3 regions of the Pseudoalteromonas sp. NZS11 genome follow, and region 3 is predicted to be linked to each of the others. Evidence: predicted binding sites of a transcription regulator. Region 3 holds the regulator's gene; each other region holds the start of a gene.
What was found. Region 3 encodes MetJ, which represses methionine synthesis genes. Its sites were predicted from a motif close to TAGACGTCTAGACGTCTA; they were not measured.
Positions count from the first base shown of each region.

Region 1 (10,121 bases), on a different contig from region 3:
ATAAGTACGTTAGTTACTTCACCCGATTCAATTAAAGTTTGCGTGGTAAAGGCTAAATCGTTAACCATGCAGTAGCCCGAGCCAAAATCGGTATGCGCATGGTGTGTACCACCGGCTAAGTGACACGCTATACCATGTTTAAGTGCTAAACGGGCTGTTTGTAAAGTACCTTGAGGAGCTGTAAAGGTACGTGCCATCAGCTCTTTTGACCAAGGTAGGCCAATGCGACGCATTGCTTTTTCATCTAAGCGGTTATTCCACAAATCGTGTATGTAATTCTCGCAGTGTATTAGCTCAAGTGGCTCTGGCGTGCCTAATATTGGCTCAACCAGGTTATCGCCAATCAAACCCAGCTCTGCAACATACTGATATAAATGTGCAAACTTACTCATTGCAAAACGATGCTTTGGATCGAAATTAAACGAGTAGTTAGGGTGATACACCAAAGGTAAATGTGGATTTAAAGTCATGTTTGCACAAGTTAAAAAATTTGCACTATAGTAATCAACTAATCCAAATGAGTCTATTCTTGCGTGTCGTGAATCAACATAGCGAGTTCGCGATGTAATAGTTCGTCATCAGCTAAGTTTAGCTCTATTAAACGCTTTAAATAAGTAATGCTGTCTATATCAATATGGTGGCATTTTAAACCAATATGATCTGCTTCTATATGGCACACCACAACCTCCATTTTTATTTCTATTTCGCTTTGAGGCAGCGAAAAACGCAGAACAGCTTGGCTATTTTGGTTGCCAATAAAAGCATCACATTTAGTGATTAATGCGCCATGTAAAGATACATCAAGTAACTTACATGGGTATTGGTGATCATTAAAAATTACTTGTGCATCGGTTGAAAATAAAACACGAGAAAACTGACGACGATTTTGCATAACCTAATTTAGCCTTACTGTTTTTATAATAAATTAAGCATAGCGGGTAATTCTCTACATGCTAGCAGGATATGCTCCTGTAATGCTGGTGGCATAAAAAAGCCCCGCATAAATGCAGGGCTTAGTATTACTGTAATAAATTAGCTACAGTAAATATTAACCAATTTTTTTGTACTTAATACGTTTAGGTTCAGTTGCTGCTGCACCTAGTGTCTTTTTAAGCCACTCTTCGTATTCAGTATAGTTACCATCAAAGAAGTTAATTTGACCTTCGTCGCGGTAATCTAAAATGTGCGTAGCAATACGGTCAAGGAACCAACGGTCATGCGAGATACACATTACACAACCAGGGAACTCTAAAATAGCGTTCTCTAGTGCGCGTAGTGTTTCAACGTCCAAGTCATTGGTTGGCTCATCGAGTAGTAACACATTGCCGCCAGCTTTTAATAACTTAGCAAGGTGTAAACGGTTACGCTCACCACCTGATAGGTCTTTAACAAACTTTTGCTGATCGTTACCTTTAAAGTTAAAGCGACTTACATACGCACGGCTTTGGAACTCAAAGTTACCAATTTTTAGTACGTCTTGACCGTCTGATATTTCTTGGAAAACAGTTTTGCTTTCGTCCATACCGTCGCGGAACTGATCAACAGTAGCAAGGTGTACGCTTTCGCCAACGGTAATGCTACCGCTGTCTTGCTTTTGCTCACCACTGATCATTTTAAACAGCGTTGATTTACCCGCGCCATTAGCACCAATAATGCCCACAATGGCACCTTTTGGCATGCTAAAGCTTAAATCGTCAATTAAAACGCGGTCACCAAAACTCTTACGAAGATTAGTTACTTCAAGTACTTGATCCCCTAAGCGCGGGCCAGGTGGAATAAACATCTCGTTAGTTTCGTTACGTTTTTGGTAATCAGACTGCTGCATTTCAGTAAACTGAGCCATACGTGCTTTTGACTTAGCTTGGCGACCTTTAGGGTTTGAACGAACCCATTCAAGTTCTTGCGCAATTGATTTTTGACGTGCTTTTTCAGATTTTTGTTCTTGCTGTAAGCGCGCATCTTTTTGTTCAAGCCAAGAAGAGTAGTTACCTTCCCATGGAATACCTTCACCACGGTCAAGCTCTAATATCCAACCCGCTACATTATCAAGGAAGTAACGGTCATGCGTTACCGCCACAACAGTGCCTTCGTAATCGTGTAAGAAGCGCTCTAACCATGCAACCGACTCTGCATCCAAGTGGTTAGTTGGTTCATCGAGAATAAGCATGTCTGGTTTTTCAAGCAGTAATCGACATATAGCAACACGACGACGCTCACCACCTGAAAGGTGCTCAATTTTAGCATCCCATTCTGGTAGGCGAAGTGCATCAGCAGCACGCTCTAAAACGTTGTCGATGTTGTGACCATCGTGCGCCTGGATAACAGCTTCAAGCTCGCCTTGCTCTTTTGCAAGTGCGTCAAAGTCAGCGTCTTCCATGGCGTATTCGTTATACACTTCGTCAAGACGTTTAAGTGCGTGTTTAACTTCGCCAACAGCTTCTTCAACAATTTCACGAACTGTTTTGCTTTCGTCTAAAACAGGCTCTTGCGGTAAATAACCAATTTTTGTACCAGGCTGAGGATGTGCATCACCTTCAAAATCTTGGTCAACACCGGCCATAATACGTAGTAACGTAGATTTACCAGAACCGTTTAAACCAAGCACACCAATTTTAGCGCCAGGAAAAAAGTGTAACGAAATATCTTTTAAGATAGTGCGCTTAGGTGGCACAACCTTAGATACTCGACTCATCGAGAATATAAATTTATCAGGTAAAACCATGGAGGAAAGCCTTCAAATAATAATAAAAATTTCAATGTTGTATTGTAGTGGCTGACAGGTGAAACAGTCAACGAATGCTGTATAGAACTATACGCTTACCTAAGTAGTACTTTGTTTTGATTGCTCGTTTAAAACACTACTATTACAGGGTTTCTATTATGTAAAATTCTGTAATCTATTGTTTTATATTGTTCAAATACATTTCATTTTTAACAAAAGTGGTACAGTATATTTACAAGCTGTAAAGTATAAGCAAGTTATATAGGCAGGCCACACTTAGTTTGTTGTTAGACATCATATTATTAAATATTACAAAGATTTAAAGGAATGAACATGAAAATAGTTACAAAGTTAGGAGCGTTACTTTTAGGTTTATACTCATTTTCGAGCGAAGCAGACATACTCCATGTAAATGGTTATTACCAAGGAATAGGGATAGGGTCTACGCAAATTGATGTATACGAGAGTGATAGCATACAGTTTACAACGCTTTATGGCCGGTTTGGATATCAGTTTTCGCGATACTTTGCATTAGAAGGGCGTATCGGTTTTGGGTTAAATGATGAGTCAACTCCTCTAAACGGAATTGTTTACACTCAGAACCCGCAGGACGGTTCGCTTAGCTCAGAATTCATTAAGAGCGAAATCGATTCAAGCCTTGATTTGCAAACAAGTATATTTGTAAAAGCTAATTATCCAATTTCATCTCGAGCTGATGTGTTTTTATTTGGTGGCTATGGTAGAAATAAATTAAGTTACAATGAAGGCGACTTAAAAAACCTTGCAGAATCAATAACTGGTACAGATACAAATTCTACGTTAATAACTGAGCAAAACTACGACGAAGGCGGCGTAACGTATGGATCTGGCGTTGACTTTAGGTTAACTCAACGCTGGCAATTAAGCGCTGAATACCAATATTTTGATACAGATGAAGGCGATATTTACGCACTTAATTTATCTGTGGTTTACCGTTTTTAACTGTATATGCGCTACTCGTTTTTAGTAGCGCTACTTCAAAATATTAAAGCAGGTTATTTTATAATAGAGGCGTTTTTCCTCATACATACCACCTCGGTAAATCCTAATTTAATAGAATGAATAAATTTCATTTAGACATCTATACATCTAGAGGTTGATATTTTTTACTTTCAGTTCATAATTAAGCTTCGGTTTTTATGAGCAGGAATAAAAATATGCCAATTACAGTAAAAGACGAGTTGCCGGCAATTGCACGTTTACGTCAAGAAAACGTATTTGTAATGCCAAAAACACGTGCAAAAACGCAAGAGATACGCCCAATGCGTTTGGCTATTTTAAACTTAATGCCTAATAAAGTAGAAACCGAAGTTCAGTTTATTCGCTTGCTTGCCAACTCGCCTTTGCAAGTAAACGTAGAACTACTGCGGCTCGACACTCACCGCAGTAGCAGCAATTCAGAAGAGCACCTTGATACCTTTTATCGTTATTTTTCTGAGGTTAAAGACAACAATTACGATGCATTAATAGTAACTGGCGCGCCACTTGCGCATTTAGAATACGACGATGTAGCGTATTGGGATGAGCTAAAGGTCATTATTGATTGGGCTGAGCAACACGTTACCTCTACGTTATTTTCGTGTTGGGCAGCGCATGCAGCGTTATATCACCGTTACAATTTAAAGCGCGATTTAAAAGACGACAAACTGTGTGGCGTATTTACTCACCAATGTTACTTTGATCACGGCGCACTGACTCGCGGATTCGACGACACCTTTTTAGTACCGCACTCACGTTATGGCCACATTGATATAAATAAAATAAACGCCTGTGATGAGCTAGTTGTACTGGCAGGTTCTGAGCGAGTAGGGGCTTACTTACTTAAAAATAAATCGGGTAGCCAAGTGTTTATAACCGGTCATCCTGAGTACGACGCCGACTCGCTAAAAGCAGAATACGAGCGCGATTGTAAAAAGAGCCCTAATGCACCAAAACCCGAAAATTACTTTCCGGATGACGATGCAACCAAACAACCTTCAAAAACGTGGCAAAGCCATGCTTTTTTACTTTTTTCGAACTGGTTAAATTACTACGTGTACCAAACCACACCGTATGATATTAATTTAGTTAGCCAAGACGTGAGGACTAACAACTATGCCGAATAACGCTCCTACAAATAATAAGCAAGCCGAAATAAGCGCCGCATTAAAAGAACGCATTTTAATTTTAGATGGCGCTATGGGCACCATGATCCAAGATCATAAGCTAGAAGAAGAAGACTATCGCGGAGAGCGTTTTAAAGACTGGCATGTATTAATTAAAGGCAATAACGATTTATTAAGCCTAACCAAGCCCGATTTAATCACTGATATTCATCGTGGTTTTTTATCAGCGGGCGCCGATATTATCGAAACCAACACGTTTAACTCGACCACTATTTCGATGGAAGATTACGACATGGCAAGCCTAAGCCGTGAAATAAACCTAGAGTCGGCTAAATTAGCACGCGCCATTTGTGATGAATTTACGGCTAAAACGCCAGAAAAACCGCGCTATGTAGCCGGTGTTTTAGGGCCGACATCTAAAACGTGTTCAATTTCGCCAGACGTAAACGATCCGGGTTACCGAAATGTCACCTTTGATAAGCTGGTTACTGCGTATATTGAATCAACACTTGCATTAATGGAAGGCGGCGCCGATTTAATACTAATCGAAACTATATTCGACACTCTTAACGCAAAAGCCGCCTCGTTTGGCGTAGAAGAAGCCTTTGAGCAAGCAGGACGTAAATTACCAGTTATGATTTCGGGTACTATTACAGACGCCTCTGGTCGTACGCTTTCGGGGCAAACAACCGAAGCATTTTATAATTCTATTCGCCATATTAAGCCTATTTCGATTGGTTTAAACTGTGCGCTTGGTCCTGATTTACTGCGCCAGTATGTAGAAGAGTTGTCGCGCGTGTGCGAAACGTTTACATCGGTACACCCTAATGCGGGCTTACCAAATGAGTTTGGTGAATACGACTTAGAAGCGGACGATATGGCAACCGAAATTATCGATTGGGGTAAATCGGGCTTTATTAATATAGTAGGCGGATGCTGTGGCACCACGCCTGCGCATATTCGCGCTTTTGCAAAAGGTTTAGCGGGCGTTAAACCACGCCAACTACCAGAGCTTGAAGTACGCATGCGTTTATCAGGCCTTGAAGCCTGTAACTTAAATTAAGGAGCCAGCATGACCCAACAAATAGCAGTATTTACTAATGTCGGCGAACGTACCAATGTAACGGGTTCTGCCATGTTTAAACGTTTAATCATGGAAGAAGACTTTGAAGCCGCGCTAACAGTGGCACGTGAACAAGTAGAAAACGGCGCACAGGTTATTGATATAAACATGGACGAAGCCATGTTGGACTCAAAAGCCGCCATGGTTAAGTTTTTAAACTTAATAGCCTCAGAGCCTGATATTTCTCGCGTACCAATTATGGTCGACTCCTCAAAATGGGAAGTAATAGAAGCAGGCTTAAAGTGTATTCAAGGCAAGGCAATTGTTAACTCAATATCGCTAAAAGAGGGCGAAGAGCCGTTTATTCGCCAAGCTAAAATAATAAAACGCTTTGGTGCAGCCGCTGTTGTAATGGCATTTGATACCGACGGACAAGCCGACACGGCAGACCGTAAGTTCGCAATATGTGCGCGCAGTTATAAAATATTGGTAGAAGATATTGGCTTTGCGCCAGAAGATATTATATTCGACCCTAATATATTTGCCGTAGCCACCGGTATTGAAGAGCACGACAACTACGCCGTAGAATTTATTGAAGGCACACGCCGCATTAAGCAAAATTTGCCGCACTGTAAAGTGTCGGGCGGTGTATCAAATGTATCGTTTTCGTTTAGAGGTAATAACCCCGTACGTGAAGCTATTCACTCGGTGTTTTTATATCATGCGATTCAAGCTGGTATGGACATGGGTATTGTAAATGCGGGGCAACTCGCCGTTTACGATGATATACCAGAAGAATTACGTAAAGCAGTTACAGACGTAATACTTAACACCGACTCAGGCGCAGGCGAGCGTTTAGTAGAGCTTGCACCAAAATACTCGGGTATGGCGCAAGCCGAGCGAGTAGAAGATTTAGAGTGGCGCACATGGCCTGTTGCAAAACGCCTTGAGCACGCGCTTGTTAAAGGTATTACTACATTCATAGATGAAGATACCGAAGAATGCCGCGCCGCAGCAGCTAAACCTATTCACGTAATTGAAGGGCCGTTAATGGACGGCATGAACGTAGTAGGCGACTTATTTGGTGCAGGCAAAATGTTTTTACCACAAGTTGTTAAATCGGCGCGCGTAATGAAGCGAGCCGTAGCCTACCTAGACCCATACATTGAGCTTGAAAAAGAAGAAGGCTCAACTAATGGTAAAATAGTAATGGCGACCGTAAAAGGTGACGTACACGACATAGGTAAAAATATTGTGGGTGTTGTACTGCAATGTAATAACTATGAAGTAATCGACTTAGGTGTAATGGTACCGGCTGATAAAATACTACAAACCGCCATCGACGAAAAAGCCGATATTATTGGGTTATCGGGCTTAATTACCCCATCGCTTGACGAAATGGTACACGTAGCAAAAGAAATGAAACGCCGTGGTTTTGAACTTCCGCTACTAATTGGTGGCGCAACTACTTCTAAAGCGCACACCGCAGTAAAAATTGAGCCGCAATATGACAAAGGCGTAGTGTATGTTAGTAATGCCAGCCGTGCGGTAGGTGTAGTATCTAATTTATTATCAAAAGAGCATAAACCTGACTTTTTAGCTAAAACTAAAGCTGAATACGTAAAAGTGCGCGAGCAACAAGCGCGTAAAAAACCACGCTCTAAGCCTGTTACTATTCAGCGTGCCCGCGATAACGCAGCGGTGCTTGATTGGGATAACTACACGCCACCAGTGCCTAAAAAGCTCGGCGTGATCGAGTTTAAAAACGTATCCATTGCCACTTTGCGTAAATACATAGATTGGACGCCATACTTTATGACGTGGTCAATCGCCGGTAAATACCCGCGCATAATGACCGATGAAGTCGTAGGCGAGCAAGCGCAAAGCTTATTTAAAGACGCTAACGACATGTTAGACGACCTTGAAAAAGCAGGCAGTTTGCAACCACTTGGCGTAATTGGTTTATTCCCTGCTAACCGCGTTGGGGACGACATAGAAATATACACCGACGAAACACGCAAAGAGCTGTTAACGACCTCGTGCCATTTACGTCAGCAAACCGAAAAAACCGACTTTGCTAACTACTGCCTAGCCGACTACATAGCACCCAAAGGCACACCAGACTATTTTGGTGCGTTTGCTGTAACAGGCGGTCTTGAAGAAGACGACTTAGCAAATGCGTTTGACGCACAGCAAGACGACTACAATAAAATAATGATTAAAGCGGTTGCCGACAGGCTTGCCGAAGCGTTTGCAGAATACCTGCACGAAAAAGTACGTAAAGAGTATTGGGGTTTTGCACCAGACGAAAACCTAGCAAACGATGAGCTAATACGCGAAAACTACCAAGGTATTCGCCCAGCGCCAGGTTACCCTGCGTGCCCAGAGCACACCGAGAAAAAGAAAATTTGGCAGTTGCTCGATACCGAAAAACGCATTGGTATGCAGCTAACTAGCTCGTACGCCATGTGGCCAGGTGCTGCTGTTTCAGGTTGGTACTTCTCACATCCAGAAGCTAAGTACTACGCCGTAGCAGCAGTACAACGCGATCAAGTTGAAGATTACGCTAAACGAACCAATATGACGCTGGAAGAAGCTGAAAGATGGCTATCGCCTAATTTGGGTTATGATCCGGAGTAGAGAGGAGTGATCAGTTTTTAGCTGTCAGTTATCAGTAAAACAAAAAACGAGCCCAGTATGGCTCGTTTTTTGTTTTAAAATTAGAGCTATATGGTTACGAAAAGTTAATAAGATCTAACTTCGGTATTACCGTTTCCTACCGAATTAACGTTCATATAGCTTCAATACTTCAGCCTTGTTTGAAATAATATGAAAATGAGCACCCTCAGCCATTTTTTTATTAACTTCTTTCACAAATGACTCGTTAACTAAGCTTGTGCTGTTTACAAATCTGTCTGACCACCCTATAAAATATGCTTTAGTAGGTGATAGAGGGTAAAAATACTCAGTTTCGTGTTTTAATGGTGATGTACCCATATTAGGTCTGGGATGGATGTTTACAACAGGCGCGTCAGCTGTAATAAATGGGATGCTAGTATTATTTTCTAAAATTGATTGATAGCAGTAACCTCTATTAATACACAAGCTTTTCCCTAAATTAGTGCCATAAAGAAAAGAAATAAACCACCAACTTTCCTCCATTAGTTCAGCTATTTGAGGGTCGCAATTCTTAGCAAAAGATTTAATAAATGTTTCTTTAAAAGCTTTAGTTCTAGTTAATTGATGCCCTAAAAATAATAAAAAATCTGTCATTTGATCAATGTTTTTTAAGGTGTTTACATCTAAATTTCTAAGTTTATTTGAAACACTTAAGGCATCGCGCTCAAGTTGAGAGTGTCTATCTTCGATCGAGTTATTTTTAGCGGCATTAAATAATTTATCACCATATTCGCTTTTAACATCCAAAGACGTATAATATTTATACATTTTTTGTGTGTCTAAATAGCTTTTAAGGACTTTTTCATGGTGCTTTTTTAATTCCATATCATTACTCATAGCTATGAGTTTTTCAATTAGGTAAACGTGTTTTTCTGTTAATGTATTAACACGATAGAAATACTTTTCCACTGCCACACTTTTTATGCTGTCTAGAGCTATCCCTCCTTTTTTCTTTGTGTAATATATGTCTCGACCGTTTGTAGACCAATGCTTCATGTAATTGGCCCATATATAATGATGCTTTTGTTTTACTTCCAATTTCTTATTATTAAGCCAATCCATGTCTTGCTCACTTTTATTCATTAAGTCGCATTTAGTAATGTCGAAAACTATTTCACATTAATACAAATACATATTTAAATAGTGGTTAATTATATTTTAGATTAACATCAAACAACCAAATAATAGGTGGTAAAACTTAGGTAATTACCTGACTTGTCTAGGCCTACTAAACAATGGATAGCTATTTGGCGTAGGGCCTACAAATGATAATGAAATCAAAGAGCCTAAAGCAAGTTATCATTATGAATTAATTGATTTTTATATTAAATATGTTCATCTATAACATCGGTAGGAATTATCCACTTTATAATTTTATCTCATGAATTTGTTGCATACATTTCTGATTATTTTAAATAAAGGACTATAAATGAAACATCTAAACCACATCCTACTGTGCCTATCTCTACTTTTTACATCTAGCACATTTGCTCTTGAGCAAAAATATCACGAG
Region 1 is NZ_JADYWP010000004.1:149,596-159,716, forward strand. Features, by position in the region: gene I6E82_RS10305 (histone deacetylase family protein) at 1-470, opposite strand, end outside; gene I6E82_RS10310 (PilZ domain-containing protein) at 524-892, opposite strand; gene ettA (energy-dependent translational throttle protein EttA) at 1,049-2,722, opposite strand; gene I6E82_RS10320 (outer membrane beta-barrel protein) at 3,056-3,703, shown strand; gene I6E82_RS10325 (homoserine O-succinyltransferase) at 3,919-4,866, shown strand; gene I6E82_RS10330 (homocysteine S-methyltransferase family protein) at 4,856-5,929, shown strand; gene metH (methionine synthase) at 5,939-8,569, shown strand; gene I6E82_RS10340 (DUF4238 domain-containing protein) at 8,714-9,691, opposite strand; gene I6E82_RS10345 (hypothetical protein) at 10,038-10,121, shown strand, end outside.
Region 1: I6E82_RS10325 (homoserine O-succinyltransferase) is a predicted target of MetJ. The motif match lies at 3,836-3,853, and genes of this name have one in related genera.

Region 2 (10,121 bases), on a different contig from region 3:
AATAAAATTCATTTTTAGCGATTGCGCAGCAATTATTTGCTGATTATTTGACAAGTTTTTACGGGTGTTACGAATTTCTGCTCTTATTTTTGCGCGTTTATTACTCATTAAATTAATTAGCCATTCTTAAAAAGAGAATAAATCGGGAAAAATTAAAAAAACAGCCAGTACGACTAGCAAAATTGTGGCAGTTGCAATCAATGAATATAAAAGTAAGTTGCTGCGTTTTTTAGGAGGCGCTAAATCATCATCTAGCATTAGATCGTCACCTTGCCATTCGTCAATACTTTCGTCTGGTGCTTTTAATTGAGCTTCAGGAAGGCGTTGCTCTAACTCGTCTAGCTTTTCTTCAAGGCGTATCAAGCTACTAGTGATGTAATCGAGTGCATCAAAAATACGTTCATCACGTTGGTTGTTATTTGCAGCTGCGGGGGAGCTATTTTGAATTGCATTTGAAACAGCTTGAAGCTTACTTTTAATACCTAAGCTTGCTAGTAACTTAGCCTGTTTTAACGCTTTGTCTTTATCGCTTGGTGCAAACAGCGGCTTACCTTTAAAAAAAAGAGCTACTTTTTCATCTGACGTTTTTAATTTTGCAGCTAAATTTGTACATGCTGTTTTTATGTCAACGTTATCGGCAAGTCCTGCAAATATAACGCGAAAGTTATCGGCCATTTAACTGTCCCTAAAGCTTTTATAATGAAATGAGTATATACCTAAAGTACAAAAGAATTCGAGGTCGATTTAATAGTTATTTTGTAGACGCGCTACAAACAATATAGCGAATAAGTTTTAGATGCAAAAACGGCCCTTAAAAGGGCCGTTTTTAATTTACTACAACAATTTTGGCTTAAAGGCCAGCAGCTGCGCGAAGTGCGTCTGCTTTATCTGTACGTTCCCAAGGGAATTCGTCACGACCAAAGTGGCCGTAAGCCGCTGTAGGAAGGTAGATAGGGCGCTCTAAATCAAGCATTTGAATTAAGCCGTAAGGGCGCAGGTCAAAATGTTCACGAATAAGCTCGATTAAACGGCTTTCTTCTAGCTTGCTTGTACCAAACGTTTCAACGCTAATAGAAGTAGGCTCTGCAACACCAATTGCGTAAGAAACTTGTAGCTCACACTTGTCAGCAAGACCAGCAGCAACAATGTTTTTAGCAACGTAACGTGCAGCGTATGCTGCTGAACGGTCAACTTTTGATGGATCTTTACCAGAGAATGCACCACCACCGTGACGAGCCATACCACCGTATGTATCTACAATGATTTTACGACCAGTTAAACCACAATCACCCATTGGACCGCCAATTACAAAGCGACCTGTTGGGTTAATGAAAAACTTAGTCGCACTTGTAATAAGTTCTGCAGGAAGTACCGGCTTGATGATTGTTTCCATCACCGCTTCTACTAAATCTTTTTGCGAAATGTCTTCGCTGTGCTGAGTAGAAAGTACTACAGCATCAATACCTACTGGCTTGCCGTTTTCGTATGCAAAAGTAACTTGAGATTTTGCATCTGGACGTAACCAGTTAAGCTCGCCGCTTTTACGAACCTCAGCTTGGCGCTGTACTAAACGGTGTGAGTAAGTAATTGGAGCAGGCATTAGTACTTCTGTTTCGTTACATGCGTAACCAAACATTAAGCCTTGGTCGCCAGCGCCTTGCTCTTCTGGGCTAGTACGGTCAACACCTTGGTTAATGTCAGGAGACTGTTTACCAATAGTGTTTAAAATTGCACATGAATCGGCATCAAAGCCCATGTCTGAATTTGTGTAGCCAATGTCACGAATTGTTTTACGTGTAATTTCTTCGATATCAACCCATGCGCTAGTAGTGATTTCACCACCAACCATAACCATACCGGTTTTTACGTAAGTTTCGCATGCAACACGGGCATGAGAGTCTTGCTCTAGGATAGCATCAAGTACCGCATCAGAGATTTGATCGGCGATTTTATCCGGATGACCTTCAGAAACTGATTCAGAAGTAAATAAATGTTTTGCCATTGTAATTCTGCTCACAAATATTGCGCTTCACAAACGTCGGTATTAGCGCTAAAAAATTAAGGGGCGTATTTTATCGAAAACAAAACACCTTGCATAGTGTTTTTACGCCTAGACGTCTAAATAAAATTACTAATAACTTTTTGGTCTTAAAAAATATTCATAATGCCTCACTTTTATAGGGTTTTTAATTGCACACAGCCCCCACAATAAGTAAGAATGGTCGGTATAAACGAACCCAAGTTACTTGGGTGCATAAACAAACACATAAATACCCGCGCAAATACACATAAAGGTAGGAGAATTCATGCCATCTCGCAAAGAACTTGCAAATGCTATTCGCGTCTTGTCAATGGACGCAGTACAAAAGGCCAAATCTGGCCACCCTGGAGCCCCTATGGGCATGGCTGATATCGCAGAAGTATTATGGCGCGATTATCTAAAACATAACCCAACGAATCCAGAGTGGGCTGACCGTGACAGATTTATTCTTTCAAACGGCCACGGTTCAATGCTTATCTATTCTCTATTGCACCTAAGTGGTTACGACTTACCACTGGACGAAATTAAAAACTTCCGTCAAATGCATTCTAAAACACCAGGTCATCCAGAATACGGCTATGCACCAGGAATCGAAACTACTACGGGTCCATTAGGTCAAGGGATCACAAATGCCGTAGGTATGGCAATTGCTGAAAAAGCGCTAGCTGCACAGTTTAACCGTGAAGGTCACGATATTGTTGATCACTTTACCTATGCATTTATGGGCGATGGCTGCCTTATGGAAGGTATTTCTCATGAAGCAGGTTCACTTGCAGGCACTCTAGGCTTAGGTAAGCTTGTTGCATTTTGGGATGACAACGGCATTTCAATCGATGGCGAAGTAGAAGGTTGGTTTACAGATGACACGCCAGCTCGCTTTAAAGCATACGGTTGGCATGTAATTAGTGGTGTTGATGGCCACGATAGCGATGCTGTAAGTGCTGCAATCGCAGAAGCAAAAAGCGTTACCGATAAACCTTCACTAATTTGTTGTAAAACAATTATTGGTTACGGCTCACCTAATAAGTCAGGCAGCCACGATTGTCACGGTGCACCACTGGGTGATGACGAAATTAAAGCGTCTCGCGAATACTTAGGTTGGACTGGCGATGCGTTCGAAATTCCTGATGATATTTACGCACAATGGGATAGCAAAGAAAAAGGTCAGCAGCTTGAATCAAGCTGGGACGAAAAATTTGCAGCATACGCAAAAGCATACCCAGAGCTAGCGTCAGAATACAAGCGTCGTATTAACAACGAACTTCCTGGCGATTGGGCTGAAAAATCTCAAGCGTATATTGAGCAATTACAAGCAAACCCAGCAAACCCAGCGTCTCGTAAAGCATCGCAAAATGCATTAAATGCGTTTGGTCCGTTATTACCAGAATTCATGGGTGGCTCAGCCGATTTAGCTGGCTCAAACTTAACAATTTGGGATGGCTCTAAAGGTTTAACGCACGACGACGCAAGCGGTAACTACATTTACTACGGTGTACGTGAGTTTGGTATGTCGGCAATTATGAATGGTATTGCCCTTCATAAAGGTTTTATTCCTTACGGTGCTACGTTCTTAATGTTTGTTGAATATGCAAAAAATGCTGTACGTATGGCTGCATTAATGAAGCAACCAAGCATTTTTGTATACACGCACGATTCAATTGGTTTAGGTGAAGATGGTCCAACTCACCAACCAGTAGAGCAAATTGCAAGCATGCGTTTAACGCCTAACTTATACAACTGGCGCCCATGTGACCAAGTTGAGTCGGCAATTGCATGGCAACAAGCTATTGAGCGTAAAGACGGTCCTACATCGTTAATCTTTACTCGCCAAGGTCTTGAGCAACAAGCCCGTGACGCAAAGCAATTAGCAGATGTTAAGAAGGGTGGTTACATCCTTAGCTGTGACGGCAACCCAGAGATTATCTTTATTGCAACAGGTTCTGAAGTGCAACTAGCACAAGATTCAGCAAGCGAACTACGCAGCCAAGGTAAAAAGGTACGTGTTGTATCTATGCCATGTACTGATGCCTTTGAAGATCAAAGCGCAGCATACAAAGAAAGCGTATTACCGGCATCTGTTTCACGCCGCGTAGCAGTAGAAGCAGGTATTGCTGACTACTGGTACAAGTACGTAGGCCTAAACGGCGCAGTAGTAGGTATGACTACCTTTGGTGAGTCAGCGCCTGCAGGTGAGTTGTTTGAGCACTTTGGTTTTACAGTGGCAAACATTGTAAGCAAAGCAAACGAGCTTTTTTAATCGCTTTGATTAAATAAAGTAAGTAATTGAAGAACCCGCACATGTTGCGGGTTTTTTTATGCCCTTACATGAAGCAACTTCACCTTGAACAATGCTGCTTTCCTTGCAAGAAAGTAAGCTATCAGGCAAGGTAGTGCGATAAAATTTATAAATAAAAATCTTAAATTAATAGCAGGAGCTAAAAATGCCAAAGTTCGATAACGTAAGTGTAGTAAAAAAAGCCAATGTATATTTTGACGGAAAAGTGTCGAGCCGTACCGTTATTTTAGGTGATGGAGAAGCGAAAACGTTAGGCTTTATGCAACCAGGTGAGTTTGTTTTTGATACAAACCAAAAAGAGTGCATGGAGCTTTTAGCTGGCCAATGGGATATTTTATTACCAGGAGCAAGCGAATGGAAAACATTTAACGCAGGTGAATCGTTTAATGTTGATGCAAATGTAAGCTTTAAAGTAAAAGTATCTGATTTTGCTGACTACTGTTGTTCGTACACAGATTAACCAGTACAGCTAGACGTCTGAAAGCCCATGCACTATGGGCTTTGCATAAACTTTGCGCAACGCATGATTTAAATCACCAAAAACCGCAAATAAACCTCAAATATCTCTCTTTTTTCCTTGTGTTAATCTAAATAGCCCCCAATACTATTTATGAGGTAACAAATAAAAGGATACCCTATGAAAATTAATCTTTCTGGTCACCATGTTGAAGTTACTGACTCTATTAGAGAGCACATCAACGAAAAATTTTCAAAAATCGAGAGCCATTTTCCATCGCTTATTGCACTCGATATTATTTTGTCTAAAGAGCATCATAAAATCCAAGCTGAAATTAGCACTAATTACGAAGGCACGCGCATATCGGTAAAAGGGGAAAACGAAGTTATGTACCCAGCCATTGCAAGCGCAGCTAAAAAACTCGATGCGGCACTAAAACATCGAAAAGGGCAGATAAAAGCAAACTTACACGAAAAGCCTGTTAGCACTACACCTGAAATCGCACACGAGATCATCCAAGAGATGGATCTTAAATAAAATTTAGTCACAAAGTATTGTAAAAAAGAGCCGTATGGCTCTTTTTTATTGCCTGTAATTTAGGTAAGTTATGCGCTCTTGCAGTTTATTAATTATAAAAATTAATAAAAAGAACACACAACACACATATTTTGAGAAATTAATGCACACAACAAAAGCAGTATGGAAGTCTCGACTAGGTGCGCTTGGCCCTGGGATCCTAATGGCAACAGCCGCTATTGGCGGTTCTCACTTAGTTGCCTCTACGCAAGCTGGGGCAATATTTGGCTGGCAATTATTTTGGCTTATCCTCGTTGTTAATGTTTTAAAGTACCCGTTTTTTCGCTTTGGGATGGAATACACACTCGCTACTAAAAATAGCCTAGTGGAGGGCTATAAAAGCAAAGGCCCGTTTTACTTTTACAGCTTTATTGGTTTAAACATTGTAGCTGCTGTAGTTAATACCGCCGGTGTATTACTGCTTACCGCAAGCTTACTGCATTACGCGCTGCCTATTGTTATTGAAGTAACCTTGCTTTGTTGGATGCTGTTGGGAGTATGTTTAGTTATATTGCTACTTGGGCACTTTAAAGCGCTAGATAACGTTGCCAAAGGCATTATGGGGCTGCTTACGCTCGCTACTTTGATTGCCCTTGCCATTGCATTTAGTAACGGCCCAATGGCACCTGCTGATTACATAGGGCCTTCACCGTATGAACTTGCCATGCTTAGCTTTATGGTGGCTTTAATGGGCTGGATGCCAGCCCCTATCGAAATATCTGCATTAAGTTCTTTATGGCTAAAAGAAAAACAAGCGCAGCAAACAGTTTCTAAAAGCCAAGGCTTGTTCGATTTTAACGTAGGTTACTGGCTTACAGCTGGCTTAGCCTTGGTATTTTTTAGCTTAGGTGTATTAGTGCAGTACGGGCAAACCAGTAGTATAGAACTCGGCGGTGTCGCGTTTGCCAAGCAGCTTATTGATATGTACGCATTAACAATAGGCGAGTGGGCAAGGCCGCTTGTATCAGCAATCGCCTTTTTATGTATGTTTGGCACTACACTCACCGTGCTAGATGGCTACGCCCGCACGCTTAACGAGTCTCATAAACTACTTGGATTTAAGCAATCAAAACACAGTCTAAATATTTGGTTAATACTGCAAGCACTTGCCGGTATGGCCGTTATTTTATTTTTTAAATCAGCCCTTGGCCCCATGCTTACGTTTGCCATGACGCTTTCATTTGTCACAACGCCTGTATTTGCATGGCTCAACTTTAGCCTTGTGCGATCAGAGCCTGCTATAAAGCACAGTGTGTTATTACGTAGCTTAACGTGGTTAGGACTAGTGTATTTAGTAGGTTTTGCAGTAGCGTTTGTAGTGTGGAAACTAGCAGCCTAAATATAGCTACTTGCTTTAGGGTTTTAATTAAAGCCCTAAATCTTAAAACTTAAACGAGGTATAAATGGATATTAGAATAGGTGAGCTTTCAAACCCACTCGTTATAAAGCTACTACAGGCGCATCATAACGATATGTTAAAACACTCACCCGTTGAGAGCGTACATGCACTTGATGTGAGTAAACTCACTCAGCCCGATATAACTTTTTATAGCTTATGGATTGATAATAATTTAGCGGGTGTTGGCGCTTTAAAAGCACTAAATGTGACCGAAGGCGAAATTAAATCAATGCGCACATCAAGCAACTATTTACGCCAAGGCATAGCCGCTAAGTTACTCACGCATATTATTGAGCAAGCGACCTTGCGAGGTACAAAAAACTAAGTTTAGAGACCGGCACAGGAGAGGCGTTTTTGCCTGTACGATGCTCCTACCAATTTGGTTTTAAAGACTGCGAGCTATGTTCTGTAGTATCCTTGAAGGCTTTCCCCCATACTCATAAAGTTTTAGAAAATCAATTATCTTTTGATTAGATTTTAACTCGTTTAATTAATCTAGATTTGTAAGTCAAATGCCTCTTTTATTTTCCTCTGAATATGGTGACCAAAAGTATTATGGCTATCTCTCGAAATGTATAACTTTAATTCATTGTCGCGCACAATATCATTGGAGTTCCCCCATTAGATATTGGTGAGGTTATCTGTATTAATAATTGAACTGTAGGTTATTTTCTATATAATATTGATTGTTAAGTGGTTTTTAATTCTAAAGAAGCAGGTTTTTGCGCCGTGGATGGGTTTTATATTTTTCTACAACACTGTGTAGAAAAATATAATTGCACGATTTTTAGATCCCTTAACGATTTAAATATTTTATAAAGGAATAATTATAATGAAAAAAAACTATTTACTGGCACTTATTACATCAACTCTTTTTTTTGGCGGTTGTAAAAGTACCGGTTTAGAGTCTATTTTACTAGCATCTGAAGAGCCTTCTGCTACCGATATATACTCTGGTACAGTCGGATATTGCTCTCAATCTTATGACGCTATAACTAAATATGTTGGAAACAGTGCGACCCAATCTCCAGAGGAAAGAAAAGCTATTAAAGAGTCAGTATGGAATGATTGGCAAGAAAAACGAAAAAAAATGAAATCCAATGTAGATGGTAAGCAATTTAAAATATCACAACCTGCAGCTTTTTCGAGGTATGACGAAGAAACTGGCCTAATGGTTTTGTACAAAGGCGGCTCCGTAACAGGGGAAAATATTGTAGAACGAAGTGCGGTACCCGACAATGTAGTTTTTAATACGTATGATCATTGGTTCTCACCAGAGCTTCCGAGTGGGTGGATGAGAGCAAGCAAATATAGAGACCATAGAGCTATTACAAAAAGGGAAAAGGTTGCTCTGGAGGCTTTTGGGAGTCAACTAAAAAGAAATCAATCTATTTATGTAATAAATGATTATGATAATATGGATTATTCTAGCCGAACAGCTCAATACGGAGGGCGGTTTTTTTCTAGAGAAACTTATACTAACAAACTAATGGGCGTCGGTTTTAATACAAAAAAATGGTTTGACAATATAGAGTCCCCAGTTCTATCTAAAGATGGGGGTTTTTATTTTGATACAAGGAAAGTTGATTTTTATAAGACGTTTGGAATTTATCCAGATATAGGTACAGCCTATATAGATATAAATTACACTTTTGAATTTGTCGGCTGTAATAGTGGCCAATTAAAAGCTGAAGTTAAAGAGGTCGTCGTATCAAGTGTAAAAGGTAGGAATGAGATCTATCGAATAACCTTATAATAAATAGCTTTTAATATTAAGTAGTGTGGCTTTTTAAGGCCATGCTGCATTAATCTCTGTAAGGTGCTGAATATGCAACAAGTAAGCTGAAATCGATCAGAGCTTAACAAGTCTACCTCCAAGGTAAGAACAATGTTTGAATTAATAACTTAGAAAATTCAAAGCATTATTTTGACGTTTTGGAGGTTATTTTAACCTCATATGACTCTAATACTTAGTATTAACTCAGCTCTTTTATCGCTCTACTTATCCCATCTAAACTCAGCGCATACATGCGGTTGTTCATTAGCTCTTTTATAAAGCCAATTGATTGATAGTACGGCCAGTGTTCAACGGGTTGTGGGTTGAGCCAGGCGACTTTATCAAAGTGGTTGGTGATTCTTGATAACCATGCACTTCCGGGCTCTTCGTTGTAATGTTCTACCGAGCCGCCGGAGTAGGCTATTTCGTATGGGCCCATAGTAGCATCGCCCACAAAAATTACTTTATAGTCGCTGGTAAATTTATTAATCAGCATCATGGTGTCGATTACGTTTGAATGGCGGCGGGCGTTATCTTGCCACACGTGTTCGTACAAACAGTTATGAAAGTAGTAAAACTCTAAATGTTTAAACTCGCTGTGGGCGGCGCTAAATAATTCTTCGCAGGTGTGAATATAGTCATCCATTGAGCCGCCAATATCAAACAGCATGAGTACTTTTACGGCGTTGTGGCGCTCGGGTGCCATTTTTACATCCAGCATGCCACCTTGTTTTGCAGTAGCGCGAATGGTTTCGTTTAAATCCAGTGTATCGCTTGCGCCAGTGCGGGCAAACTTACGCAGTTTTTTAAGGGCGAGTTTAATAGTACGCGAGCCAATTTCTCTGTCGGTGTCGAGGTTTTTGTATTCTCGTTTATCCCACACTTTTACCGCTTGGCGGTTACGGTTGCCGTCTTGCCCAATACGTACGCCTTCAGGGTTGTAGCCGTATGCACCAAAAGGTGATGTGCCGCCAGTGCCCACCCATTTATTGCCGCCTGCGTGGCGTTTTTGTTGCTCTTCTAAACGCTCTTTTAGGGTCTTCATAAGCTCGTCGAGCCCGCCCATAGCTTTAAGTTGGGCTTTTTCTTCATCGCTTAGGTTTTTTTCAAACTCTTTACGTAGCCAATCTTCAGGTAAGTTGTGCTGTTGCTTTAAACTTTCGAGTAAATCAAGGTCGGCAATACCGCTAAAGTAGTCACTAAAGGCTTTGTCGAAACGGTCAAAGTGCGTTTCGTCTTTTACCATTATGGTGCGTGCTAAATAGTAAAAGGCGTCTACGTCGGCAAATATAACGCCTTTTTTTAAGGCGTTAATTAAGTCGAGTAACTCGCGCAGGCTCACCGGTAAACGGTATTTACGTAGCGTGAAAAAAAACTGTACTAACATGTTAGCGACGGCTCATAAATGCGAGTTTTTCGATTAAGCTTATGTCTTGCTCATTTTTAAGCAGTGCGCCAAACATGGGCATTAAACCACCTTTTTTAGCTTTGTCGTGCAGTGTTTTAGCGTCTATGTCTTCAGCCATTAAAAGCTTTAGCCAGTCGAGTAATTCGCTGGTGGATGGCTTCTTTTTA
Region 2 is NZ_JADYWP010000004.1:47,376-57,496, forward strand. Features, by position in the region: gene I6E82_RS09855 (5-formyltetrahydrofolate cyclo-ligase) at 1-108, opposite strand, end outside; gene I6E82_RS09860 (hypothetical protein) at 127-675, opposite strand; gene metK (methionine adenosyltransferase) at 851-2,002, opposite strand; gene tkt (transketolase) at 2,307-4,298, shown strand; gene ppnP (pyrimidine/purine nucleoside phosphorylase) at 4,483-4,797, shown strand; gene hpf (ribosome hibernation-promoting factor, HPF/YfiA family) at 4,975-5,331, shown strand; gene I6E82_RS09885 (NRAMP family divalent metal transporter) at 5,534-6,709, shown strand; partial or broken gene I6E82_RS09890 (GNAT family N-acetyltransferase) at 6,774-7,243, shown strand; gene I6E82_RS09895 (hypothetical protein) at 7,602-8,525, shown strand; gene I6E82_RS09900 (vWA domain-containing protein) at 8,746-9,933, opposite strand; gene I6E82_RS09905 (AAA family ATPase) at 9,935-10,121, opposite strand, start outside.
Region 2: metK (methionine adenosyltransferase) is a predicted target of MetJ. The motif match lies at 2,104-2,121, and genes of this name have one in related genera.

Region 3 (10,121 bases):
CAGATTGTTTATTAAGTACTAGCTTCATTGGACCAGAGCCATGGCCTTGCACTTCAGCAGAGGGAGAGTGAACGCGTAAAAATTCACAGCTAAAGACTGCTTGGCTATCGTCGTCAAAATAAACATCTAAATTTTTACTCACGCTGTGGTAATGCACTTTTGTAACGTGTTTCATTTTATATATCCCATTAAAAAGCCCCCAATCTGGAGGCTTTTAGTATAACGTTTATATTCGTTTTATAGAATGAAGCGGCTTAAGTCTTCATCTTCAACAAGTGCGCCTAGATGTTTTTCAACGTAAGCGGCGTCAATGATAAGTGATGAACCTGCTTTTTCAGAAGCATCGTATGAAATTTCTTCCATCAATCTTTCCATCACAGTATGCAAGCGACGAGCACCGATGTTTTCGGTTTTTTCGTTAACTTGCCACGCTGCCTTAGCAATACGCTCAATAGCATCATCACTAAACTCAATCGTTACTTGCTCAGTTTTAAGGAGCTCTCGTTGTTGCTCAGTAAGCGATGCATGCGGCTCTGTCAGGATACGTTTAAAGTCATCTGCAGTTAGTGGCTCAAGTTCTACTCGAATCGGTAAGCGACCTTGTAGCTCAGGTATCATGTCTGATGGTTTAGACATTTGGAATGCACCTGAGGCAATAAACAACATATGATCAGTTTTAACCATACCGTGTTTAGTGTTTACTGTTGAGCCTTCAATTAACGGTAGTAAGTCGCGCTGAACACCTTCTCGGCTCACATCAGGGCCTGAAGAATCACCACGTTTACAAATTTTGTCTATTTCATCAATAAACACAATACCGTTTTGCTCTACTGCAAAAATAGCTTGTTCTTTTAGCTCTTCAGGGTTTACTAATTTAGCGGCTTCTTCTTCCGTTAATAGTTTGAAGGCTTCTTTAATTTTTAACTTACGTTTAGTGCGTTTATCGCCGCCCATGTTTTGAAACATGCTTTGTAACTGGTTGGTCATATCTTCCATACCAGGAGGCGCCATAATTTCTACGTTTGATTGAGCTTGCGCTAATTCAATCTCGATCTCTTTATCATCTAATTGGCCTTCACGTAATTTTTTACGAAATGTTTGGCGAGTAGATGAAGTATCGTCGCGTTGGCTTTCGCCATATTGATCTTTAACAGGTGGTAAAAGTGCATCTAAAATACGCTCTTCTGCTGCTTCTTCGGCGCGATGTTTAAACTTTTTAGTTTGCTGTTCGCGAGTCATTTTAATTGAAACATCAACGAGGTCACGTATGATCGTATCTACTTCTTTACCAACATAACCAACTTCAGTAAATTTAGTCGCTTCTACTTTAATGAATGGTGCGTTAGCAAGTTTTGCTAAACGGCGGGCAATTTCTGTTTTACCTACACCTGTTGGGCCAATCATTAGTATATTTTTTGGTGTTACTTCACTGCGTAAATCTTCATTTAATTGCATACGGCGCCAGCGATTACGAAGCGCAATAGCGACTGCTTTTTTAGCTTTAGCCTGACCTATAATGTGCTGATCTAGCTCGTGAACAATTTCTCTTGGGGTCATATCAGACATAATAGTTCCTATTATAATTCTTCGATTGTTTGGAAGTTATTAGTAAATACGCAGATGTTGCCTGCAATAGTTAAGCTTTTCTCTACTATTTCACGAGCGCTTAAATCTGTATTTTCTAAAAGGGCGGTTGCAGCTGATTGCGCAAAGTTACCACCACTACCAATCGCAATTAAATCGTTTTCTGGCTGAACTACATCGCCATTACCGGTAATAATTAAAGAGGCTGTTTCGTCTGCTACAGCGAGCAGCGCTTCGAGTTTTCGAAGGGCACGGTCGCTTCGCCAATCTTTAGCCATTTCTACTGCGGCTTTAGTTAGGTTACCTTGGTGCATTTCTAATTTGCTTTCAAAACGTTCGAAAAGAGTGAAGGCATCAGCAGTACCGCCGGCAAAACCAGCGATTACTTTGCCATTATAAAGACGTCGAACTTTGCGGGCGTTACCCTTCATTACGGTGTTACCAAGTGAAACTTGGCCATCGCCGCCAATTACAACTTTGTCGCCGCGGCGAACACTTACGATAGTAGTCATGTTATTCCTCATCATCGAGCTGCAGAGGCAACTCGTAAAAAACGATTATGATGAGGTTATATGGGTGAATGGTTTATTTTCAAGTCCAGCCCCAAATTCCGCAGCCGACTATTTTTACACGTTTAAGTTTGTTTTTATCGCTTTCGGCTTGGCGTTTGGTTTTGTAAGGGCCTAAACGTACTTTATACCAAGTACCATTGCTGCCTTCAGCCTGTTTTATCTCAGAAATGAGCCCTGCAAATGCGATTTTAGCTTTTAATGATTCAGCTTGTGCATGAGTTCTGAACGAACCGCATTGCATAACATAAGGACCTTTTTGCTCAAGTTCTTTTACTTCAACTTGAATCTCGTGGTTTCTAATTTCTTTAATAAATTCCGGTGTACGTGGAATAACAACTTCTACTTTTGCGGGTGCAGTTGGGTTAGCTTGTTTTTCGACAAGTTTTGGATCGGCATTACTTTTTATAAACCATAGTGTGTAGGCAAAACCACCTACAAGTAAGATGGCTATAACGGCTAAAAGAATAGGAAATGGTTTTTTAGCGGGTGCGTTTTTTTTACTGTTTCTGCCTGCAGGCTTTTTATTAATATAATCGTGCTGTGCCATGGTGTTATTTTGGCCTTAACCTAAATCATGTCTATAGGGTCTACGTCTAAGCTCCAGCGTACTTTTTGTGCAAGTTTACTGGTACTTAAATAATCAACCATTTGCGCAAGGTACTGATGTAATATGCGACGATCTTGCGCTTGAATATGCAATTGAAAACGATACATGCCTGCGACTCTTTCAAGTGGGGCAGGGATCGGACCGAGCAATTGTATACCAGATACCCCATTCACAGGAACCAAATCCGTCAAAAAATCGACGACTAGTTTAATACTATGTCCTTGTGCACGCACAATGGCCATATTTGTAATGGGCGGTAAGTCAGCATCATCGCGCTCACTAAGAGCAAAGCGGGCAAAGTCTTGGTAACCATTATTAACTAAGTCTTGCAAAAGAGGGTGTTCTGGAAAGTGTGTTTGTAATAACACTTGACCAGGTTCTCCTGAACGTCCAGCACGCCCCGCTACTTGGGTGACTAATTGCGCTAAATGCTCTGTCGCTCTGAAGTCGCATGAGTATAAGCCGCTATCTACATCTAAAATTATAACAAGGCTCACATCTGCAAAGTGATGGCCTTTGGCAAGCATTTGTGTGCCCACTAAAATGCGTGCGCCCCCTAGGTTTATTTCATCAAGTGCTTTTTCAAGGCTACCTTTTCGGCGAGTTGAATCGCGGTCTATACGAGTAACGGGTGTATCAGGGAACTCGGTCGATAAAAACTCTTCAATTTGCTCTGTGCCTTTACCGTTAGGAAATATTTGCGTACTTCCACAGTCAGGGCATTGGTGAGGGACAGGGTACTGGTCGCCACAGTGATGACAGATCATTTGCCCAATCGCTTTATGAAATGTAGCGCTGGTACTGCATCGTTTACACTCGCTCAACCAACCGCACTCATGGCAAATAAGGGTTGGTGAGAAACCTCGGCGATTTAAAAATACCATAACCTGTTTACCGCGATTTAAGTGCTGACGCATAGTAGCAAGGCTTGCATGTGCAATACCTGCTTGGTCGGGCTGACCTTTCATATCGAGTAACTTAAACTGATTGTCAGTCGCTGTTTGCGCACGCTCCGTTAAACTTAATAGCTGGTATTTGTTATTAATTGCTTTGTGAAGTGTTTCAAGCGCGGGTGTGGCGCTGCCTAATATAAGCGGAATTTTATGCTGAAAAGCTCTGTAAGCGGCTAAATCACGAGCATGGTAACGAAGGGTATCTTGTTGTTTAAATGACGAGTCGTGTTCTTCATCAACAACAATCATACCGAGTTTTAAAAATGGTAGAAAAATACTCGAACGCGTGCCAATAACTATCGCGCAACTGCCTTTTTCGCAAAAACGCCATGTTTGTAAACGTTCGTTGTCGGTAAGTGCTGAGTGCCAAAGCATAATGGGTGTATCAGGAAAGCGGCGGCGAAAACGGTTTACGGTTTGTGGTGTTAGGCCGATTTCGGGCACGAGTACGAGGGCTTGCTCGCCACGTTTGAGTACTTCTTCTAGGCACTGTAAATACACTTCGGTTTTACCGCTGCCCGTTACGCCTTCTAATAAGAAGCTGCTAAAGCCAGTACTTTGATTTATAGCTGTGCAAGCAACCGCTTGTTCTTTATTTAGTACTGGTTTACTACCGACGGTTGGAGCAACACTTTGCCATTGGTTATCGTGCTCAATAGTTTGTGTTATGAGTTCTTTATCTATTAAGCTATCTATTGTTTTTTTACTAAAGCCCAGTGCTTTTAACTCAGTTAATGATGACTTACCTGATTGCGATAACTGCTTTAATAGGTTGAGCTGTGTTTTAGCTTTTAACGACGGTACTTTTGCACCTTTTTCTGTCAGGGCAACCATATTAATACTGGTTTTATCAGGCGATTCACCTTGGCGAAGTGCACCAGGTAGCGCTATATGAATAGTTTCGCCTAATGGGTAGCAATAATAGCGGGCAGTAAAGCTAAGGAGTTCTAAATGCTGGGCACTTAAAATAGGGGCGTCGTCTATTACCTCTATAATATTTTTAATTTTATTTAAAGGGACGTCGGTACTGCTTTTAATACCCAAAACAACCGCTACTTTTTTTTGATTACCAAAAGGTACCAAAACCCGCATGCCAGGTAGTAAAGGAGTTGATAAGCCACTGAGCTGTTCTTCTATTTTATAATCAAAGGTGCGTGGAAGCGGGACTTTAATAGCAACTTCAACAAAACTCATAACAACTCAACCCGTAAAATTAATGCTGTAATGTACTAAAAATAACGCTAAAAACCTACTAGCAATAGCGCTTGAGACAGAGATTGTTCACTTTTTTGGCAAAAATATAAATAAATACTTGTGTGGGGGGAGGTTGTTGGATAAAATCCGCCACCAACAAATTTGTTTTAACGACGTATGGTGCCAAACTCCGGGTTTGGAGAGCGATGCGGCCTTAACTAGAGGTTCCTATGAAAGAAGGTATTCACCCTAAGTACGAAGTAATTTCTGCAACATGTTCATGTGGAAATAAATTCGAAACTAGCTCAACTCTTTGTAAAGACATTCACTTAGACGTATGTTCTGCGTGTCACCCGTTTTACACTGGTAAGCAAAAAGTTTTAGACACTGGCGGACGTGTTGATCGCTTCAACAAGCGCTTCGGTGCACTTGCCAGCAAGAAGTAATTATTGCTGTTTAGTTAAAAAAAGCACCTTAGGGTGCTTTTTTTGTGCCTAAAATTTGTTATTTATTATCTTATACCAACCTGCATAAATCTTTGAGCAATTTAACGAATTAAATTGCACTATAACGTCGTTAAAAAATTTTTATTTAGAACAACTAGATACAAAAATTTTAGCCTAGTTCTAGCGTAATTTTCTTAACGTTAAATAGACCCCATATATAAGCAGATTGGTATTATTTCGTTGATTTTAACGATCCCCTCCTTTTGCATAACTATTTCCTATTCTTATTCTGAGTATGCATAATCCTTTACAGACAAATCGATAGATATTCTCTATATTTTAAATAGTACAATTTTTAACTAGGTTGATAAAAGTAGCTAACGTGGGCTTATCTGTTTTTAAAGTAGGGTAGTAGGCTGTTATTCTAAGTTTATGCTGATACTTTAAGTATACATTTTATAAGATTTTGATAGGCATAAAAGCACCTTAAAACTTACTTTTTAGGTGAATTTTTATTTATTAAATGTTGATATAATCCTGCAAAGTTACTGAAAAACCTCTTAAAATTATAGGATATAGCATATAACAGGATAGACCTGATATTGCTTGGAATTTAAAAATAATAAGGGTATCGTACCCCAAGACTCCATCTCTCACTTTAACTTAAATTGCAGGATACAATCGCGTTATGTCTGACTTTCGTGAACAAGCACTACATTACCACTCACATCCCGTACCAGGTAAAATTAGCATTGAGCTTACAAAACCAGCTGAAACGGCTCATGATCTTGCACTTGCGTATAGCCCAGGTGTTGCCGAACCTGTACGTGAAATAGCTGCAGATCCTGCAAATGCTTATAAATATACTGGTAAAGGTAACATGGTTGCGGTTATTACTAATGGTACTGCAATTCTAGGCCTTGGTAATTTAGGTCCTTTAGCGTCTAAGCCTGTAATGGAAGGTAAAGCGTTATTGTTTAAACGTTTTGCAGGGCTTGATTCTATCGATATTGAAGTTAAGCACAAAACAACAGAAGACTTTATTAATACGGTTGCCAACATTGCCGACACATTCGGTGGTATTAACCTTGAAGATATTAAAGCACCAGAGTGTTTTGAAATTGAAAAAGCATTAATAGAGCGTTGTAGCATTCCTGTTTTTCATGACGATCAACACGGTACTGCCATTGTAACGGCTGCTGGTATGTTAAATGCGCTAGAAGTACAAGGTAAGTCAATTGAAGATGCAATTATTGTATGTTTAGGTGCAGGCGCTGCCGCTGTTGCGTGTATGGAGCTGTTAATTAAATGTGGTGCACTGCGTGAACACATTTATATGCTTGACCGCAAAGGTGTTATTCATACCCGCCGCGATGACTTAAATGAATATAAACAGCTTTTTGCTAACAATACCGATAAGCGTACATTGCAAGATGTAATTGCAGATGCGGATGTATTTGTGGGTGTTTCTGGTCCTAACTTATTAGCGGCTGAAGATTTAAAGCTAATGGCTGCAAAACCAGTTGTGTTTGCATGTTCAAACCCAGATCCTGAGATTGATCCTGCACTTGCGCACGGCGCACGCAACGATTTAATCATGGCAACAGGGCGCTCTGATTACCCTAACCAAGTTAATAATGTTTTATGTTTCCCGTTTATTTTCCGTGGTGCGCTTGATGTACGTGCAAGCGCTATTAACGATGAAATGAAAATTGCTGCAGTAGATGCTATTCGAAGTATTGCCAAAGAGCCAGTACCTGCAGAAGTTTTAAAAGCCGCTGGTGTAGATAAACTAGAATTTGGTGCGCAGTATATTATTCCAAAACCAATGGATCCACGTTTACTGCCGCGTATAGCAAGAGCTGTTGCACTTGCTGCTATTGAGTCAGGTGTTGCACAAATTGAGCTACCTGAAAACTATATGCAGTAAATCTATACAGTAGAGCTATGCAATAAAATTTAGACATAAAAAAACCTCAGTAATTACTGAGGTTTTTTTGTCTATGTAATATTTATTCTTCGTTTAAAACGGGTACTTCTAGACCCATTTCTTGCATTATTTTTTTAACTTCTTCTGGCACTTTTTCGGCGTTATCTTTACGTAAGTCATCGTCATTTGGTAAAGGTTGGCCAGTAAAAGCATGCAAAAATGCCTCACATAGCAATTCACTATTTGTAGCATGGCGAAGGTTATTGATTTGACGACGTGTACGTTCGTCAGTTAATACCTTTAATACATTTAGCGGGATCGAAACGGTGATCTTTTTAACTTGCTCTGATTTTTTACCGTGTTCTGCGTATGGGTGAATATACTCACCATTCCATTTAGCCATAAGATGTATCGTTGCCTCAGATTATTAATTTCTCACACGGTATAAAAAGCGTGTAAATATGCGTGAAATTCTATCGATTTAAAAAAGATAGTCAAATAATAGATACCGATCTATCTTAATAAGCCTATTGTAGGTGTAAAGATAAGCACACTTTTGTGAGCTAAAATGTGTTATTCGCAGAGGCCCCTTCTACTTTTAGCCATCTAGAGCTTTAAAATACTTTGACTTATCAAAACGGATAACTTACTCTTTTAGACGTCTACACATCCAAATTAATCAGGTGACGAATATGAGCGAAAAAAACAAAGCGACCATTGCTGTACGTAACGGCGTTGATGCTGATAAACATCATGGTGCGGTGGTACCGCCAATTTATTTATCGACTACTTATTCGTTTGCCGACTTTGATACTAAGCGTGAGTATGATTATGGTCGTAGCGGTAATCCTAATCGTGATATTTTAGCTGAGACGCTTGCTAAGCTTGAAGGTGGCGCTCGTGGCATAATTACAGCTACAGGCATGGCTGCCGTGCATTTAGCTACTCAGCTACTTAATAGTGACGATACGTTAGTAATTCCACATGATTGTTATGGTGGCAGCTATCGTTTATTTACATCTTTACAAAAACGCGGACTACTAAAGCTCGAAATATTAGATTTAACAAAAGAAGAAAGCCTTCAACAAATTTTAGTAATTAAACCTAAGCTTATTTGGATAGAAACCCCAAGTAACCCAGTACTTCGTTTAACAGATATTAAAGCGGTGACCGATGTTGCAAAGCAATGCGGTGCATTGGTGGCTGCAGATAACACGTTTTTGTCACCTGCTTTACAAAATCCTCTTAAGTTTGGTGTAGATATTGTGGTGCATTCAACCACTAAATACATTAACGGACACTCAGATGTAGTAGGCGGCGCTGTTATTGCCGCAACACAAGAGTTAGGCGATGAGCTTGCTTGGTGGGCTAATAACATTGGTATTTCGGGTGCGCCTTTTGATAGCTATTTAACGCTTCGTGGTTTACGTACTTTAAATGTGCGCCTAAGGCAGCATCAAGAAAATGCACTGGCAATAGCTAAGTATCTTGAAAGCTCTGAATATGTAAGCCAGGTTTACTACCCAGGTCTTGAGTCACACCCTCAACATGAACTGGCTAAAGCACAGCAACTTGGTTTTGGTGGCATGGTTAGTTTTGATATTAAAGGCGATATAAATGACGCTGCGGCATTTTTGACTAGTCTTAAAACGTTTAGTTTAGCTGAGTCACTAGGTGGCGTAGAGAGCTTAATTTGTCACCCTGCAACTATGACGCACGCAGGTATGGAGGCAACAGCACGTTTAGAAGCGGGCGTGGGCGATACGCTTATTCGTATTTCGGTAGGTATTGAAGATATACGCGATTTAGTCGCTGATTTTGAGCGAGTGTTTGAACTTGTAAAACCAGGGCAAAATAAAAATGTTGGCCGTGTAGGCAAAGGAGCAGGCACTTCTGGTGGTAACGTTAAATTAAGTGCAGCCCGTCCGGCGCTTTGGTGATTAATATGGTCAATTGTGTACATAAATTTGGTGGTTCAAGCTTAAGCTCAAGTGAGCGATACCAAAGCGTAGCAAAAATAATAATTACACATACTCAACCGGGTGATTGTGTGGTGGTATCGGCTGCGGGTAAGACAACCGATACGCTAGTATTACTTTGGCAAAGCTATCAAAAACAAGATACTCAAGCAGTAGCTGATATTTTACTGCAGTTAAATAACCATCAAAGTGATTTAATAGAGCAGTTATTAGAAGCTGATTTAAAACGAAGTGCACTTAAGACACTAAGTATCGAACTTAGCTATATTGCAGAACTTGCTCAAGCTGAGCAGCTAAAAGAGGCTGCATTACTTGCACATGGCGAACTGTGGTCAGCACGTTTACTCGCTACTTATTTACAGCAGCTAAATATTGAGGCATGCGCTCAAGATGCACGTACTCTTTTTACCTTAAATGATGGCGAATTAATGCATGCGCAAAATGCGCAGCAATGTGGGCAGTTAATTTTGCCTAATAAAATAAATGTTGTTACTGGGTTTATTGCCGCAGATATCAAAGGCGAGACAGTAACGCTTGGCCGAAATGGCAGTGACTACAGTGCAACACTACTTGCAAATTATTGCAATGCTAAGCAAGTATGTATTTGGACTGATACACAGGGAGTGTATAGCACTGATCCTCGAAAGGTACAAAAAGCGATTAAATACGGCAAAATTTGTCGCGGGCAGGCTAATTTATTAGCTCGTTTGGGTAACCCTGTATTACATGCAAAAACACTATCGCCACTTAAAAACACAGATATTAAGTTAGCTGTTCGCAGTAGTTTTGACGTACAAGCAAGTCCAACAGATATAGTAAAAGAAGGTTCAGCGAAGAAAAAACGTTTTATAACCAC
Region 3 is NZ_JADYWP010000001.1:67,395-77,515, forward strand. Features, by position in the region: gene I6E82_RS00270 (gamma-butyrobetaine hydroxylase-like domain-containing protein) at 1-175, opposite strand, end outside; gene hslU (HslU--HslV peptidase ATPase subunit) at 238-1,566, opposite strand; gene hslV (ATP-dependent protease subunit HslV) at 1,578-2,096, opposite strand; gene I6E82_RS00285 (SPOR domain-containing protein) at 2,176-2,703, opposite strand; gene priA (primosomal protein N') at 2,724-4,910, opposite strand; gene rpmE (50S ribosomal protein L31) at 5,141-5,356, shown strand; gene I6E82_RS00300 (malic enzyme-like NAD(P)-binding protein) at 6,045-7,286, shown strand; gene metJ (met regulon transcriptional regulator MetJ) at 7,369-7,689, opposite strand; gene metB (cystathionine gamma-synthase) at 7,979-9,226, shown strand; gene metL (bifunctional aspartate kinase/homoserine dehydrogenase II) at 9,232-10,121, shown strand, end outside.